One region of the Priestia sp. JSM ZJ58 genome, then DNA from elsewhere that is predicted to be linked to it. Evidence: riboswitches for the same ligand, from Rfam matches in the RefSeq annotation. Region 1 holds a riboswitch; the other holds the start of a gene.
What was found. A riboswitch is a leader RNA that binds a small molecule or an ion and turns the genes downstream of it on or off. The one in region 1 is predicted to bind thiamine pyrophosphate.
Positions count from the first base shown of each region.

Region 2: it holds a riboswitch for thiamine pyrophosphate, as region 1 does, so the genes downstream of both, ACH6EI_RS20030 (acetylornithine deacetylase) here and ACH6EI_RS25180 (thiamine phosphate synthase) in region 1, are expected to answer to the same signal.

Region 1 is NZ_JBISEM010000005.1:59,715-67,507, reverse strand. It holds gene ACH6EI_RS25210 (amino acid ABC transporter ATP-binding protein) at 1-587, opposite strand, end outside; gene ACH6EI_RS25205 (amino acid ABC transporter permease) at 618-1,322, opposite strand; gene ACH6EI_RS25200 (amino acid ABC transporter substrate-binding protein) at 1,306-2,127, opposite strand; gene ACH6EI_RS25195 (fluoride efflux transporter FluC) at 2,469-2,867, shown strand; gene crcB (fluoride efflux transporter CrcB) at 2,868-3,254, shown strand; gene ACH6EI_RS25185 (hypothetical protein) at 3,306-3,521, shown strand; TPP riboswitch at 3,680-3,781, shown strand; gene ACH6EI_RS25180 (thiamine phosphate synthase) at 3,903-4,526, shown strand; gene thiO (glycine oxidase ThiO) at 4,510-5,637, shown strand; gene thiS (sulfur carrier protein ThiS) at 5,634-5,837, shown strand; gene ACH6EI_RS25165 (thiazole synthase) at 5,843-6,610, shown strand; gene ACH6EI_RS25160 (thiazole biosynthesis adenylyltransferase ThiF) at 6,607-7,626, shown strand; gene thiD (bifunctional hydroxymethylpyrimidine kinase/phosphomethylpyrimidine kinase) at 7,649-7,793, shown strand, end outside.
Region 2 is NZ_JBISEM010000001.1:3,871,237-3,879,029, reverse strand. It holds gene ACH6EI_RS20040 (PTS transporter subunit EIIC) at 1-1,110, shown strand, start outside; gene ACH6EI_RS20035 (MupG family TIM beta-alpha barrel fold protein) at 1,107-2,117, shown strand; TPP riboswitch at 2,341-2,443, shown strand; gene ACH6EI_RS20030 (acetylornithine deacetylase) at 2,559-3,836, shown strand; gene tenA (thiaminase II) at 3,842-4,513, shown strand; gene ACH6EI_RS20020 (ABC transporter ATP-binding protein) at 4,506-5,270, shown strand; gene ACH6EI_RS20015 (ABC transporter permease) at 5,267-6,010, shown strand; gene ACH6EI_RS20010 (ABC transporter substrate-binding protein) at 6,007-7,017, shown strand; gene ACH6EI_RS20005 (ferredoxin) at 7,104-7,349, shown strand; gene hxlB (6-phospho-3-hexuloisomerase) at 7,463-7,793, opposite strand, start outside.

The DNA of each region.
Region 1 (7,793 bases):
ACCACCACCATCGTCATTCCTTCTTTTGCCAGGTCTTTCATCGCTTGAAGAACGTCTCCTACAAGCTCAGGGTCAAGAGCTGAAGTAGGCTCATCAAATAGCATAACTTTTGGGTCCATCGCCATTGCTCTGGCGATGCCAACACGCTGTTGTTGTCCGCCAGACAGCTGGAAAGGGTAAAAGTCGAGCTTATCGCCTAAGCCAACGCGTGTTAACAATTCTTTACCTCTTTTTTCTGCCTCTTGAGTAGAAACGCCTTTTACAATTACAGGACCTTCCATAACATTTTCAAGCGCACTTTTATGAGGAAATAAGTTATAGTTTTGAAAGACCATACCTGTTAGGCTTCGAAATGAAGTAATGTCTTTTTTACGAACAGGTTTGTTGAAATTCATGCTTTTTTTATCAAGTTCAATCGTGCCGTCTGTTGGGATTTCTAAAAGATTTAAGCAACGTAAAAAAGTAGTTTTACCCGATCCAGAAGGACCAATTAATACAATTACCTTGCCCTGTTCAACTTCTAAATCAATCCCTTTTAATACTTGCAAATCACCGAATGATTTATGCAAATTTTTGATATTAATCATATGAAAAACTCCTTTAGCTACTCGAAACGGTTATTTAGATACGTAACGATCTAGTCTTATTTCAATGCGTCCTTGGATAATGGATAAGATTGTACACATAATCCAGTACAAGAGCGCTGCTTCACTATAAAGAAGTAAAAATTCATAGTTAGTCGAAGCAATTTCTTGAGCTTTACGGAACATCTCAGAAACAAGAATAAGCGATGCAAGTGACGTATCTTTAATAAGGCTAATAAAAGAGTTAGATAATGGCGGAATCGATACACGTGCTGCTTGCGGTAAAATAATCCGTCTTAACGCTTGGGAATAGGTCATACCAAGTGAGTAGCCAGCTTCCCACTGTCCTTTAGGAATAGATTGAATCGCTGCTCGGATAATTTCAGATGCATACGCACCTACACTTAATGAAAATCCAATAATAGCAGAGATAAATGGGTCAATTGTTATATCTAAATTGGGTAAGCCGTAGAAAATAATAAATAATTGCACAAGCAGCGGTGTACCTCGAATAATCGATACATAGATGCGCGCAATTATATTTAAAACTTTTATAGATGATAAACGAGCCAAGGCTGTTAAGACAGCTAAAATGATACCGAGTACAAACGTGATTAATGTTAGTGGAATAGAATATTGAATAGCTCCCTTTAGCATTGGTAAGAGAGATGATTGAGCGATTGAAATCAATTGATTCAATCGCTCTCCATCAGGAAAAATATTATTTAGGAGAAACATCTTCGCCAAACCATTTCTTAGAAATTTTTGCGTATGTTCCGTCTTTTTTCATATCTTTCAATGCTTTGTTTACTTCATCCACTAACTTACCGCTGTCTTTTCTAAACATAAAGCCGCTTGCAGCACCATCGGATTTTTCATCCGCGATTTTGATAGGTGCGTTAGGGTGCTTTTTCTTATAGTCAAGGAACGATAATTTATCGTTGATTGTAGCATCAACACGGTTTGCGCTCATTAGTTCTACTGCTTGAGCAAAACCTTCAGCACTCGTAATGTTTGCACCATAAGATTGAGCCATGTCTTTGTAGTTACTTGTTAATGACTGTGCTGATTTTTTTCCTTTTAAATCTTTAAATGATTTGATATCTTTTTCGTCTTTACGAACAATTAATACGGCGCCTGACTGGATGTATGGGTCAGAGAAATCGTATTTCTTTTGACGATCTTCACGAATACCCACTTCATTAGCAATCATGTCAAAGCGTTTAGCATCTAATCCGGCAAACATGCCATCCCACTGTGTTTCTTTGAACTCAGCTTTTACGCCAAGACGTTTAGCTACTTCTTGAGCCAATTCTACATCAAACCCAGTTAGCTTTTGTTTGTCATCATGAAAAGTGAACGGAGGGTATGTACCTTCAGTTCCAATTGTTAATACGCCATCTTTTTTCACTTTATTATATAAATCCTCTTGTGAAGATTTATTGTCTCCATTGTTTGCTTCATTTTTTGAGCTAGAACCGCATGCGGCAAGCACAACTGTGAAAGCTAATAGTAGCGACAAAAGTGCAGCAAATTTCTTCATTTTCTAAACCCCCTAGTATTCTGATAGGAAATGATACTCTGTGATACTAAACAAGAACACAGCAAAAGTCAACAAAAAAAACTTATACGATTAATGTGACTTAAAATAAGGGAAATATACCTTCTATACACGGTTTGTCATAAGGATACAGAAAGATTTTAAAATTTGGATTAAGTGGATTTTTAAGGGATATTTGAGGAGTAAAAAGGAAGTTTCATGCGACGATTTTCTCTTTCATTTTTTCATGACTTTTGGTGCAATAAACATATAGTTAAATGTTAAGGTAGAAATAAATTCCTTATGGTACACTTAAAGAAGAATTTATGAAACGGAGCGATATGATGAAAGCCATAAACTTAATCTCAATTGCCTTTGGTGCTATCGCTGGTACATATGCGCGTTATTTGCTAAATCTTTCCTTATTATATACGGGCTATCCAATAGGAACGGTAATTGAAAACCTATTAGGAAGCTTCATACTAGGCCTATTAACAGGATTTTTTGCGTGGAAAAAGCCAAAAGAATGGATAAAGCTTGGACTAGGAGTTGGCGTGTGCGGCGGTTTTACAACGTATTCAACCTTTGCAGGAGACGTCATTTCTCTCACTCAGCACCATTTATTTTGGGGAGCCATTTATGTCATTGTCTCTTTAGTAGGTGGAATCCTTCTTGCTTTAGCAGGCTATCTATGCGGTGAAGCGGCAGGGAAAAATTTAGTGAAAGTACATGAGGTGAAGTAAATGAGCATAGTGAGCTTGGCACTTGGCGGGGCAGCTGGAGGAATATGCCGTTATCTTTTGGGTTTAAAAGTTACAAAAACAGTTTCAAACCCTCCTTTTCCAGTCTCAATGCTGTTTGTAAACTTGCTCGGTGCGTTTGGGCTTGGTCTTTTTTACGGTAGTTATTATGGAAAGGTTCCGAGTCATGCTTATGATGATTCAATATTTTTAATGATTGGCATTGGGTTTTTTGGTGCCTTTACCACTTTTTCAACGTTTAGTGTGGAAACCGTACAGTTAATTCGGGAAAAATCTTATCGGAAAATGTTGGCGTACGTGGGGATTTCAGCATTTGGAACAGTTGGTTTATTTACAGTCGGTTTACTGGCAGGAACGTTTTTATTATAAGTAAAGAGAACGTTTCTAGTAGGGAAAAACAAAAAGACGGAGAAGTAGAGAATGGATAGAAAAGCAGAAGTTTGGAAATACATTTTGTTGATTGTAGCTGTTGCAGGTCAGATCATTGGTTTTTTATTTTTATTTATAAATGTTGTGGCGGCATTTATTTTTTACGGTTTTTATATTCTAACTTTTATTATGTTACTCCTGCTGTTTATATGGGATCGGAAAAAGGAAAAAGACAAAGAAGAATTTGACGACTATACCGATTACTAACTATATAAAAAGCAGAATGATTCGGTGCGCCGGGCCTCTTAGTAAAGAAGCTTAAAAGATACATCTATAAAAGGAAGAGAGCCGTAAGAGCATAAAGAGATATTGTATTTACATCTAGTTGTGTTATAATTTTAAGTGCAAAAACAAAATCAATAAATAGCAATCACTAGGGGAGCTTTTTGAAGCTGAGACGGATGTATTTCGGACCCTTTGAACCTGATCTGGTTTGGACCAGCGTAGGGAAGTGGCGATCATGTTTACATAACGATGCATGCTAACCACTCTACGTTGTAGAGTGGTTTTTTGTATGTAATAAAGCCCTCTGCACAAGATGAAGTGATTGAAATTTCTCTTTATTCTGAATGGAAAGGTTTCGATCATGTGGATATTCCTAAATTTCATGTCATTACAACAGATAAGCAGCCAATCGAAGAGCTTCAAAAAATTTTAACGGCTATCGCGCCTTTTGCGGGCGCCATTCATATTAGAGAAAAAAAGAAAACGGCAAAGCAGATTCAATGTTTACTAGAAAGCCTACCATTTTGTCGCTCTAAAATTATTGTGAATGACCGAGTTGATGTAGCGCATGCTTTAAAAGCAAAAGGTGTACAGCTTGCCTATCATAGTTTAGACGTTTCGTTTGTTATAGACGCATTTCCTTCTCTTATTGTTGGAAAGTCAGTTCACTCTGTGGAAGAGGCTTTAGAAGCTGAAAAAGATGGTGCTCACTACATTTTATACGGACATATTTATTCAACACATTCAAAAAAAGAATTAAAAAGTCGAGGGATAGCGGCACTAAAAGAAGTAGTAGACGCTGTGCAGATACCGGTTATTGCCATTGGAGGAATTACACCTGTAAATGCCAAAGAGGTACTTCAAACAGGAGCACACGGTATAGCCGTGATGTCTGGTGTCATGCTTGCGCAAGATCCCCTGAAAGCGATTAAACAATATTCTCATATATGGACATCTGGAGGTGGAGAAAATGAAGCAGCATTATGATGTACTGTTAATCGGAGGAGGTATAATCAGCTCTTCTATCGCTTATCATTTGTCAAAACAAGGAGCGTCAGTAGCTATTCTTGAACGCAATCAAGTTGGTTGTGAAGCTTCAAGTGCAGCCGCTGGTATTTTAGGTGCTCAAGCTGAAATTGATGAAGAAGGTCCTCTTTTAGACCTTGCTATTAAGAGCAGAAGCATGTTTCCTGAACTGGTGAAGGAACTAAAAGAAAAAACGGCTATCGACGTAGAGCTCATTCAAAAAGGCTTATTAAAAGTCGCTGTAACAGAAGAAGATGCACACGTATTAAAGAAAAAAGCCGCTCAGCACCACCGGTGGGACAAAGATGTAAGATGGATCGATGTAAAAGAAGCGCGTTTGTTAGAACCCGGGCTCTCTCCAGACATATACGGAGCCATTACAATACCGGGAGACGGCCAGCTAGCTCCGGCTAAGTTAACACAAGCTCTTGCTCATGGAGCCTTGTATCACGGAGCAGATGTATTCGAATACTGTGACGTTCACTCTCTGATTATGGAAAATGAAACAGTAAAAGGGGTACAGACGTCCAAAGGCTCTTTTTATGGAGAAAAAGTAGTGATTGCAGCAGGCTCATGGGCTAAACGCTTTATTTCTTCTGAACATTTAGGCGAGGTGTTTCCTGTAAAAGGAGAGTGTATTGCTCTGCAAAGTTATAAGCCCCTGCTTTCTAAAACGATTTTTTTAGATGAAGGTTTTTACTTAGTCCCTAAGACTGGTGGAAGAATCGTAATCGGGGCAACTAAGCTGCAGCATGATTTTACTAAGACCGTTTCTGCACAAGGTATTCAATTTTTGCTGAATAAAGCTTCTGCGCTTCTGCCGGCCATTAAAGAAGCCACATTTGAAAAAGCATGGGCTGGTCTTCGTCCACAAACAAATGATGGCTGGCCTTATTTAGGAGAGCACCCTGAAATAGCGAATCTGCACATGGCTTTTGGCCACTACCGAAACGGTATTTTATTAAGCGCTGCAACTGGAAAAATTATGGCTGATGCTTTGTTAGGGAAAAAGCCAAATCATTCATTCTTTACATCATTTCAGCTAACGAGAGCAATGGAGGGAGTTCATTGAATCTAATTATTAACGGTAAGACCGTCACTGTCGGAGATGAAATTGAAACGGTCGAGCACTTGCTGCAGGCTCAGAGTCTGCATGAGCGAGTTGTAATTGTTGAATTAAACAAGAATATTTTGCAAAAAGAAGAACATAGCGATGCATGCTTAAAAGATGGAGATACATTAGAAGTTGTTTCATTTGTTGGAGGAGGATGAAGAGTATGTTAAAAATTGGACAATATACATTTAATTCACGTTTATTATTAGGAACAGGGAAATTTCCGGACTTTACGACTCAGCGTCAAGCGGTAGAAGAGTCGGAAACAGAAATTTTAACATTTGCTGTTAGACGAATGGATATTTTTGATCAAAATCAGCCTAATTTATTAGAAGCACTTGATGTGAAGCGTTTCACTCTTTTGCCTAACACTGCTGGAGCAAAAAATGCAGAAGAGGCCGTACGTATTGCTAAATTAGCAAAGGCTTCTGGACTTTGTGACATGGTGAAAGTAGAAGTAATTGGATGTGATAAGACGCTGCTTCCTGATCCAGTTGAAACATTAAAAGCTAGTGAAGAACTGTTAAAAGAGGGCTTTACCGTTTTACCTTACACATCAGATGATGTTTTACTTGCGCGTCGTTTAGAGGAGTTAGGCGTACATGCCATTATGCCAGGAGCGTCGCCTATCGGTTCAGGTCAAGGTATTATTAATCCGTTGAACATGCGTTTTATCATTGAACAATCAACCGTTCCAGTAATTGTAGATGCAGGTATTGGAACGGCTTCAGACGCAGCTCAAGCTATGGAGCTAGGAGCAGATGGTGTGTTATTAAATACAGCTGTTTCAGGAGCAAAAGATCCTGTGAAAATGGCTCGTGCTATGAAGCTAGCGATTGAGGCAGGAAGAGCAGCATTTGAAGCAGGACGTATTGAAAAGAAACAATATGCAACGGCAAGCAGTCCAACAGAAGGGATGAGTATCGGTTGATTAATCGTTATTCCCGCCAAGAATTGTTTCAACCTATTGGAAAAGGCGGACAGCAGCAAATTCAAGAAAAGCATGTTCTGATTGTAGGAGCAGGTGCTCTTGGAACAGGGAACGCCGAGGCCCTTGCACGAGCGGGAGTAAAGAAAATAACGCTCATTGACCGCGATTATGTAGAGTGGAGTAACCTTCAGCGTCAGCAATTGTATAGTGAAAAAGATGCTGATAAAAGAATCCCAAAAGCAGTTGCCGCTAAAAAAAGGCTTCACGATATTAATCATGATGTAAAAGTAGAAGCCCACGTAGCGGACGGTACCCCTCAAGTTTTAGAACAGCTTGTTGAGGGGGTAGATGTTATGATTGATGCAACCGATAATTTTGACACACGCCTTGTAATGAATGATTTATCACAAAAATATGATATTCCTTGGATTTACGGAGCATGTGTAGGAAGTTACGGAATTAGTTATACTATCATACCAAGTGAAACACCGTGTTTATCCTGTTTGCTTGAATCTGTACCGCTTGGAGGGTTAACATGTGATACAGTGGGGATTATTAGTCCTGCTGTACAAATGGTAGTCGCTCATCAAGTAACAGAGGTGTTAAAAATATTAGTTGGAGACTGGAATGCGCTCAGGAGGGAACTTGTTTCGTTTGACGTATGGAAAAATGAGTATACGAGCATCAATGTGAACGTATTTCGCAAATCTGCTTGCCGCTCATGCGGCAGTGAACAAACGTATCCCTTTTTACAATATGAAAATCAAACGAAAACAGCTGTGCTATGCGGAAGAAACACGGTACAAATCCGTCCGGGCAAATCAGCCAAGCAGCCGCTGCAGTCTTTAGGTGAACGATTAAAAGAAAAAGGATATAAAATTGAACAAAATCCGTATCTGCTTTCTTTTTATGTAGATGATTACCGTTTAGTGATGTTTCAAGACGGGCGCGTCTTTGTCCATGGAACAAACGATATAGTAGAAGCAAAGTCACTTTATCATCGGTATATTGGGTAAGAAAGAGATGGAGGTTTCAAGCATGACAGTACCAAAAGCATTAACCATTGCTGGATCAGACAGCGGTGGAGGAGCAGGCATTCAAGCAGATTTAAAAACATTTCAAGAGCGTGACGTTTTTGGCATGTCTGTTATTACAGCTGTGACTGCACAAAATACAGTTGGCG
Region 2 (7,793 bases), on a different contig from region 1:
TCCGGCGGTATTAACTTAGAAGATCGTGCAGCACAGCGGAAATCGGAGCTGAAAGAAAAAAATGCAACTCCGTTTAAGCTGTTGCTTCGCCGAATTGCAAGTATTTTTATTCCGTTGATACCTGCTCTTGTAGCATCTGGACTTATTACCGGAGTGACAAAAGCAGCTGTGCAGGCGAAGTGGCTTCCGGCAGATTCACAGATTGCTATTCTTTTAACCGTTATCGGAAGCGGTTTATTTGCCTATCTGGGTATTTTAGTAGGTATTAATGCAGCAAAAGAATTTGGTGGTTCGCCAGCTCTAGGAGGCTTAGCAGGCATTTTAGTCATTAATCCTGCCGTAGCTGATATTAAACTTTTTAGTGAAGCACTTTTGCCGGGGCGTGGGGGCTTAATAGGAGTGCTGCTTGCAGCAATCTTTATGGCCGTGTTAGAAAAACGAGTACGTAAATTTGTCCCACAGTCACTGGATATTATTATTACACCAACCGTTACGGTGTTAATTACAGGAATTATTACGTATGTGGTATTCATGCCAATCGGCGGCTTCATTTCAGATGGAATCACAAAAGGTCTTTTAGGAGTTTTAGAGGTTGGAGGAGTTGTAGCAGGCTTTGTTTTAGGGGCAACGTTTTTGCCGCTCGTTATTACAGGACTGCATCAAGGTCTTACTCCGGTCCATTTAGAGCTTATTAATTCGATTGGAGATGATCCGCTTCTTCCTATACTAGCAATGGGCGGAGCCGGTCAGGTTGGTGCAGCTTTTGCTATTTATATCAAAACAAAGAAAAAACGCTTAAAGCGAGCAATTGGAGGCGCACTTCCTTCAGGGCTGCTGGGAATCGGAGAGCCGCTTATTTTTGGAGTCACACTTCCTTTAGGGCGTCCATTTTTAACCGCTTGTCTTGGAGCTGGAATCGGCGGAGCGTTTCAGGCGCACTTCCATATTGCAACTGTAGCAGTGGGAGTATCGGGTTTGCCGCTTACGTTTTTAGTTCATGCGCATCAAATTCTTCTTTATTTACTTGGATTAGTTATTGCTTACGCAGCAGGCTTTATTTGTACCTATTTCTTTGGATTTAACGATGAAATGGCGAGGGAGTTTGAATGATTGGCATTTCGTTTTATTTGAACGATAGAGATGCCAAACAAAGATTAGTAGAAGCGAGTGAATGCGGCGTTACACGCGCATTCACTTCACTTCACATTCCAGAGGAAAAAGGAGATTTGGCTGAACGGGCAAAAGAATTGCTTCATGTGGCTAGAGATTGTGGAATAAGCGTGTATGCAGATGTATCTAAGCATACACCGGTTCATTTAGGTATCGAAAGCCTTATGACTCTATCTTCACTTGGCGTATCTGGTATTAGACTAGACGATGGCTTTAGCGTAGAAGAAACGATTTTACTTGCGGATGAGTTTTATATTGCCCTTAATGCAAGTACAGTGTCAAAACTAGAAATAGAAGCGCTGTTATCTGCAGGCCTTCATCATCATCAGCTGCTTGCTTGGCATAATTTTTATCCGCGGCCTGAAACAGGGCTTGAAGAAACGTTTTTTCAACAGCAGACAGATTTATTCAATGAACTTCGTGTTCCAGTGTGTGCTTATATTCCTGGAGAAGGCGAAAAAAGAGGTCCTATTTATCAAGGTCTTCCTACTAGAGAAAAAGACCGTAATAAATGTCCTTTTACCTCTGCAGTAGATTTATACGGATGCGGAGTAACGGAGGTTTATATTGGAGATCCATACGCCAGTTCAAGTTTATTAAAACGTTTAGTTCAATATCAAGAAAACCGCATTATTCCGCTACGCATTCGTTCACCTCATATACAGGGAACGTACAGCGTGCGTCCGGATATATCAAGAGACGTTCTGCGTTTGGTGGATACACGATCTGTAGAACCAGTGCCGCCATATCATACAGTCGAGCGCGGAATCGGAGCAATTACAATGGACAATGATGGCTACGGACGTTACAGAGGAGAGGTTCAAATAGCTAAAAGGAATTTGCCTGCAAATGCTAATGTGAATGTGATTGGGTATGTAATAGAAGAAGATCATGAGCTGCTTTCATTAGTGAGACCTGGGCAAAAGCTTGAGCTTATTACTGTCTGAATGAAAAAAACGGTATATTTTTAAAGAAGCCAATAGCTAACTAGTAATGTCACAAAAACAAAGAGCACACACTGCATGAAAAAGGTGTGTGCTTTTTCTTTTACTACTAAAAAGGAAACTATTTTCATTACCATATCATGAACCTTTCTATTGAATAAAACGCTTTACTATGATAAAACTATTACAGGTAAACATATGATAATAGATTAATTTCATAGAGATACAACACCACTAGGGGTGCTTTCGAAGCTGAGAGAGACGATAAGTCTTAACCCTTATAACCTGAACTAGGTAATACTAGCGTAGGAAAGAGGTATTGTAATGGATGTTTTGTATGGGATTTCCTTACGAACTCGTTATAATAATTTTGTGTACATAAACAAAAACACTTCTTTCCTGCGAAAGAAGTGTTTTTTTTATGCGTAAAGGAAGGTGTCATACATGAAAGAAACAATTGATTTGCTTGTCAAACAGGTAGAGGAGCGCAAAGGAGAGTTAATCCAGTTATTAACAACGCTTGTTTCGTATAAAACGCCAGCGCCTCCTGCACGAAATTCTCATGAAGCGCAGCTGTACGTAGCGGATTTTCTTAAAAACTGCGGTTTTTCCATTGATATGTGGGACTTATATTCTAACGACCCTATCGTAGTGGGAACGTTAAAAGGACAAAAATCGGCTGACTATCAAAGCTTGATTATTAACGGCCATATGGATGTTGCTGAGGTACAAGAAAATGAAAATTGGGAAACCAATCCGTTTGAAGCTGTTGTGAAAGACAATATGATAATTGGACGCGGAGTTGCTGATATGAAAGGCGGTTTGGCGGGAGCATTATTTGCTGTGCAGCTTTTAACAGAAGCAGGAATCGAGCTGCCAGGAGACTTGATTTTTGAATCCGTTGTAGGAGAAGAAGTAGGAGAGGCAGGTACGCTGCAATGCTGTCAGAAAGGGTATACAGCTGATTTTGCGCTTGTAGTCGATACAAGTGATTTACATATTCAAGGTCAAGGCGGAGTGATCACGGGATGGATTACGATAAAAAGCAGTAAAACCTATCATGACGGTACACGCCGAAGTATGATTCATGCTGGAGGAGGGCTGTTAGCCGCAAGCGCTATTGAAAAGATGGCAAAAGTGATCGGAGGGCTACAAGAATTGGAGCGTCACTGGGCTGTTACAAAGAGCTATCCAGGATTTTTGCCAGGGACAAATACGATTAATCCAGCAGTAATCGAAGGCGGAAGACATGCTGCTTTTATTGCAGATGAATGCAGGCTGTGGATCACCGTTCACTATTATCCTAATGAATCGTACGACCAAGTATCAAAAGAAGTGGAAGAATATATTATAGCTATTGCAAAAGCAGATCCATGGTTAAAAGATAATCTGCCAACCTTTGAATGGGGAGGCACATCAATGATTGAAGACAGAGGAGAAATCTTTCCGTCATTAGAAATTGATGAAAATCATGCAGGAGTGCAGCTGCTTGCAAATACTCATGAACAAATGGAAGGGAAAAAGCCTCCAATTGATGTGTCAACTAGCGTAACAGACGGGGGATGGCTAGCTGATGCGGGAATTCCCGCCGCTATTTACGGTCCGGGAAATTTAGCAAATGCACATGCTGTGAACGAACAATTAGATATTAATCAGCTTGTTCAATATACAAAAGTGATAGTGCAGTTCATTTATACGTGGCTGCATACGCATAAGGAGTGATCATCATGAAATTTAGTGAACGATTATACGAAAAGCTGCAGCCTATTTGGCGTCAAAATCATAATCATCCCTTCGTACAGGGGATGGGAGATGGAACGCTTGAAAAGGAGAAGTTTCGCTTCTACATGATTCAAGATTACCTTTACCTAATTGATTATGCCAAATTATTTGCGATTGGAGCCATGAAAGCTACCGATCTTCAAACGATGGGGAAATTTGCAGCTCTTTTAGATTCTACATTAAACGAAGAAATGAGTCTGCACCGTGAGTATGCCAAGAAATTTGAAATCAGCGAAAAAGAATTAGAAAAAGCGCAGCCATCTCCTACAACGCTTGCATACACGCACTATATGCTGCACGTTGGTCAAAGTGGAACATTAGCTGAATTAGTAGCCGCTCTTTTGCCTTGTATGTGGAGCTACTGGGAAATAGGAAAAGAACTTAGTGAAAAGCCTGGAGCTAACAATGAGTTTTACCGTGAGTGGATTGAAATGTACAGCTCAGAAGAATTTGGAGAACTGGCGACATGGTGTATCAATTTATTTGACTCACTTACTGAAGATAAATCAGAAGTGGAATTAGAAAAGCTTGAAGAAATTTTCTTGAATACGACGCGTTTTGAGTATATGTTCTGGGATATGGCTTATAACGAAGCGATGTGGCCAATTCATGAATAGGTCTGTGTTATCTTTTCAAAACGTCAGTTTTACGTACAAGAACGGTGATCAAGCGATTTTAAAATCATTAAACTTAGACGTGAAAGAAGGCGAGTTTGTCAGTATCGTTGGAGCGAGCGGCTCTGGGAAAAGTACGTTGTTTCGTCTCATTACAGGTCTTGAACAGCAGAGTGAAGGCGATATCGTGATTAACGGAAAGTCTTATGAAAAGCGACTAGGAAAAGTAGGCTATATGCCGCAGCAAGATTTGCTGCTTCCGTGGCGTACGATTCTAGACAATGCAGCACTGCCTCTTGAGCTTCACAATGTATCAAAAGCAAGTGCTCATAAGCAAGTGTCTCAGCTGCTTGAAGAGTTTGGCCTAAAAGGGTATGAAAACCGTTTTCCAAGTGATTTATCCGGAGGGATGAAGCAGCGCGTTTCTTTTCTTCGGACGGTATTAAGCGGTTCTAACGTACTGCTTTTAGATGAGCCTTTTAGTGCACTTGATGCAATCACACGTTTATCGATGCAGGAATGGCTGCTTGACCAATGGCAAAAGCGTAAGCATAGCATCTTATTTATCACTCATGACGTCAATGAAGCGCTTTTTTTATCAGATCGCATTTTTATCTTTTCAGACAAGCCAGTAAGTTGTCTTGAAGAAATTCAAGTGCCGCTTAGCAGACCTCGAACGCAAAAAGATCTGAATCAACAGCGAGTGCTTGATGTGAAAGATTATTTAATTGAACAGCTAAGATCGAAGGTGAACACATGAAAAAGTACGGGGCTTCAGTGATTTTAGTAGTCATTTTGCTGGCTGCTTGGGAAATTGGAGCACGCATTGTAAACTATCCGTTTATTTTACCAACGCCCAGCGGTATTTTAACGAAGCTTTGGGAGCTGCGAATGGATTTATTGTTTAAGCATTTACCAGCTACGTTATCTATTGTCGTAATTGGGCTTGTAATATCCGTTGTGCTAGGGGTTCTGCTGGCTGTGTGGATGAATTGGAGTCCGCTTATTGAGCGTGCTTTTTATCCGCTTATTATTGCGTCACAAATGATTCCGACCATTGCCATTGCTCCTGTATTTGTGCTGTGGTTTGGCTACTCCATTTGGAGCAAAGTGATTGTGACCGTATTAATTACGTTTTTTCCCATTACCGTTAGCACATTTGACGGTCTTCGTTCTACAAACAAAGAGTTAAAAGAACTCATGTTAACGATGGGAGCAACAAAAAAAGATATTTTCTTTAAGTTGAACATTCCTTCTGCACTGCCTCATTTTTATTCGGGACTCAAAGTAGCGGTTACCTTTAGTATAATAGGTGCTGCCATTGGGGAATGGTTGGGTGCGCAAGCAGGCTTAGGATATTTCAGTCGTCGCATGATGACACAGTTTGATGCAGCTGGTGTATTTGCACCAATTGTGATTTTATCCGCGCTTGGTATTTTATTTTTTATTATTGTAGTAGGTTTCGAAAAACGTTCATTAAAGTGGAGGAAAACAGAATGAAAAAATGGTTTGCGATTAGCTTAAGCCTGCTGCTTGTTTTGATGCTCGCTGCTTGCGGTCAGGACAAGGAAAATAAAGCTGGTGACAGTAAAAAATTAAAAGACGTTACAATTATGCTTGATTGGTATCCAAATGCAGTGCACAGCTTCATTTACGCTGCACAAGAAAAAGGATATTTCAAAAAAGAAGGGCTGAATGTAAAAGTACAATTTCCTGCTAATCCAACAGACTCGCTTAATTTAGCAGCTGCAAGGAAAGTCACGCTTGGCCTTTACTATCAGCCTGATGTAGCAATGGCACGAGCAAATGAAGATGTGCCGGTAAAGTCGGTAGGAGCGATTGTAAGATCTCCGCTAAACCGGGTTGTGGCATTGAAAGATAGCGGTATTAAGCGTCCTAAAGATTTAGAAGGAAAAGTAGTAGGATACAGCGGAACACCATTAAGTGAATCTGTTCTAAAGAAAATGGTGAAAAGCGATGGAGGAGATCCGAATAAAGTAAAACTAGTAGACGTAGGGTTTGAGTTAAATTCATCACTGATTAGCAAAAAAGTAGATGCTGTAATAGGTGCGTATATTAACCACGAAGTACCATTGCTTCACAAAAAAGGATACAAAACGGTTGACATTGATCCGTCAGATTACGGCGTGCCATCTTATTACGAGCTAGTGGCCGTTACAGGGGATCAAACGTGGGCAAAAGATTCTGATACGATTAAAGCGTTTTGGCGTGCCGCGACAAAAGGGTATGAATACACGGAGAAACATCCAAAAGAATCACTTCAAATTTTGTTAGATAATCAAGATAAATCAAACTTCCCGCTTGAAAAAGATGTGGAAACAAAAAGTTTGAATATCTTACTTCCAAAAATGAAGTCTGAACAAGGATTCGGCAGTCAAACGAAAGAATCATGGCAATCAAATGTTAACTGGTTAAAAGAGTCAGGGTTAATTAAGAAAAAGCCAAATGTAGATGAGATGTTTGAGAATATTGGGGAATCTCAGTAAATAATTTAAGACGAATTTAAAAAAACCTCCTTATACTGAACGTAACTTTCTGAAAGAGAAAGTGAAAAGGTCAAGGAGGTTTTTTTATGGCTTTTACGATAGTAGAGAAGGAAACATGTATTGCTTGCGGAGCATGTGGAGGGAGTGCGCCAGATCTTTATGATTATGATTCAGAAGGTCTTGCTTATGCCGTATTAGATAACAACGAAGGAACAAAAGAAGTTCCTGAACATCAGCAAGATGATATGATGGAAGCGTACGAAGGGTGTCCAACAGACTCGATTAAAGTTGCAGAGCAGCCGTTTTATGGAGATGCAGCAAAATTCGAATAGGGCTTTTGAAAAAATAAATAATGATAAAGTACATTTAGTTATCTGATAAGTGAATATTTGGTTATATAGAAAGTTCCAAAACAAAAAAGGTCTTGCCTAGGCAAGACCTTTTTCTACTCTAAATTTGCATGCTTTCCGTACATCGTATGAGTATCAAGTTCTTTCTTCTCCATGAAGCGAAGAATCAGCGCATCGTAAAAAAGAAGAAGCGTTTGTTCAAACAGTGACGCCATAGGCTGTACGGTTTGATAACTGCTTTGTTCTTGGTCCTTCGGAGCGCCGGGCAGCTTCACGATGAAGTCAGCCAGCTTGCCAAGCGTGGAATCGGGGGAAATCGTGACTACTCCAACTTTTCCTCCAAGTTCTTTTGCTTTTTGAGCAATAGGAATCAAGCTCTTCGTTTCGCCAGAACCTGATCCGATGATTAATAAATCATCCTGCGTG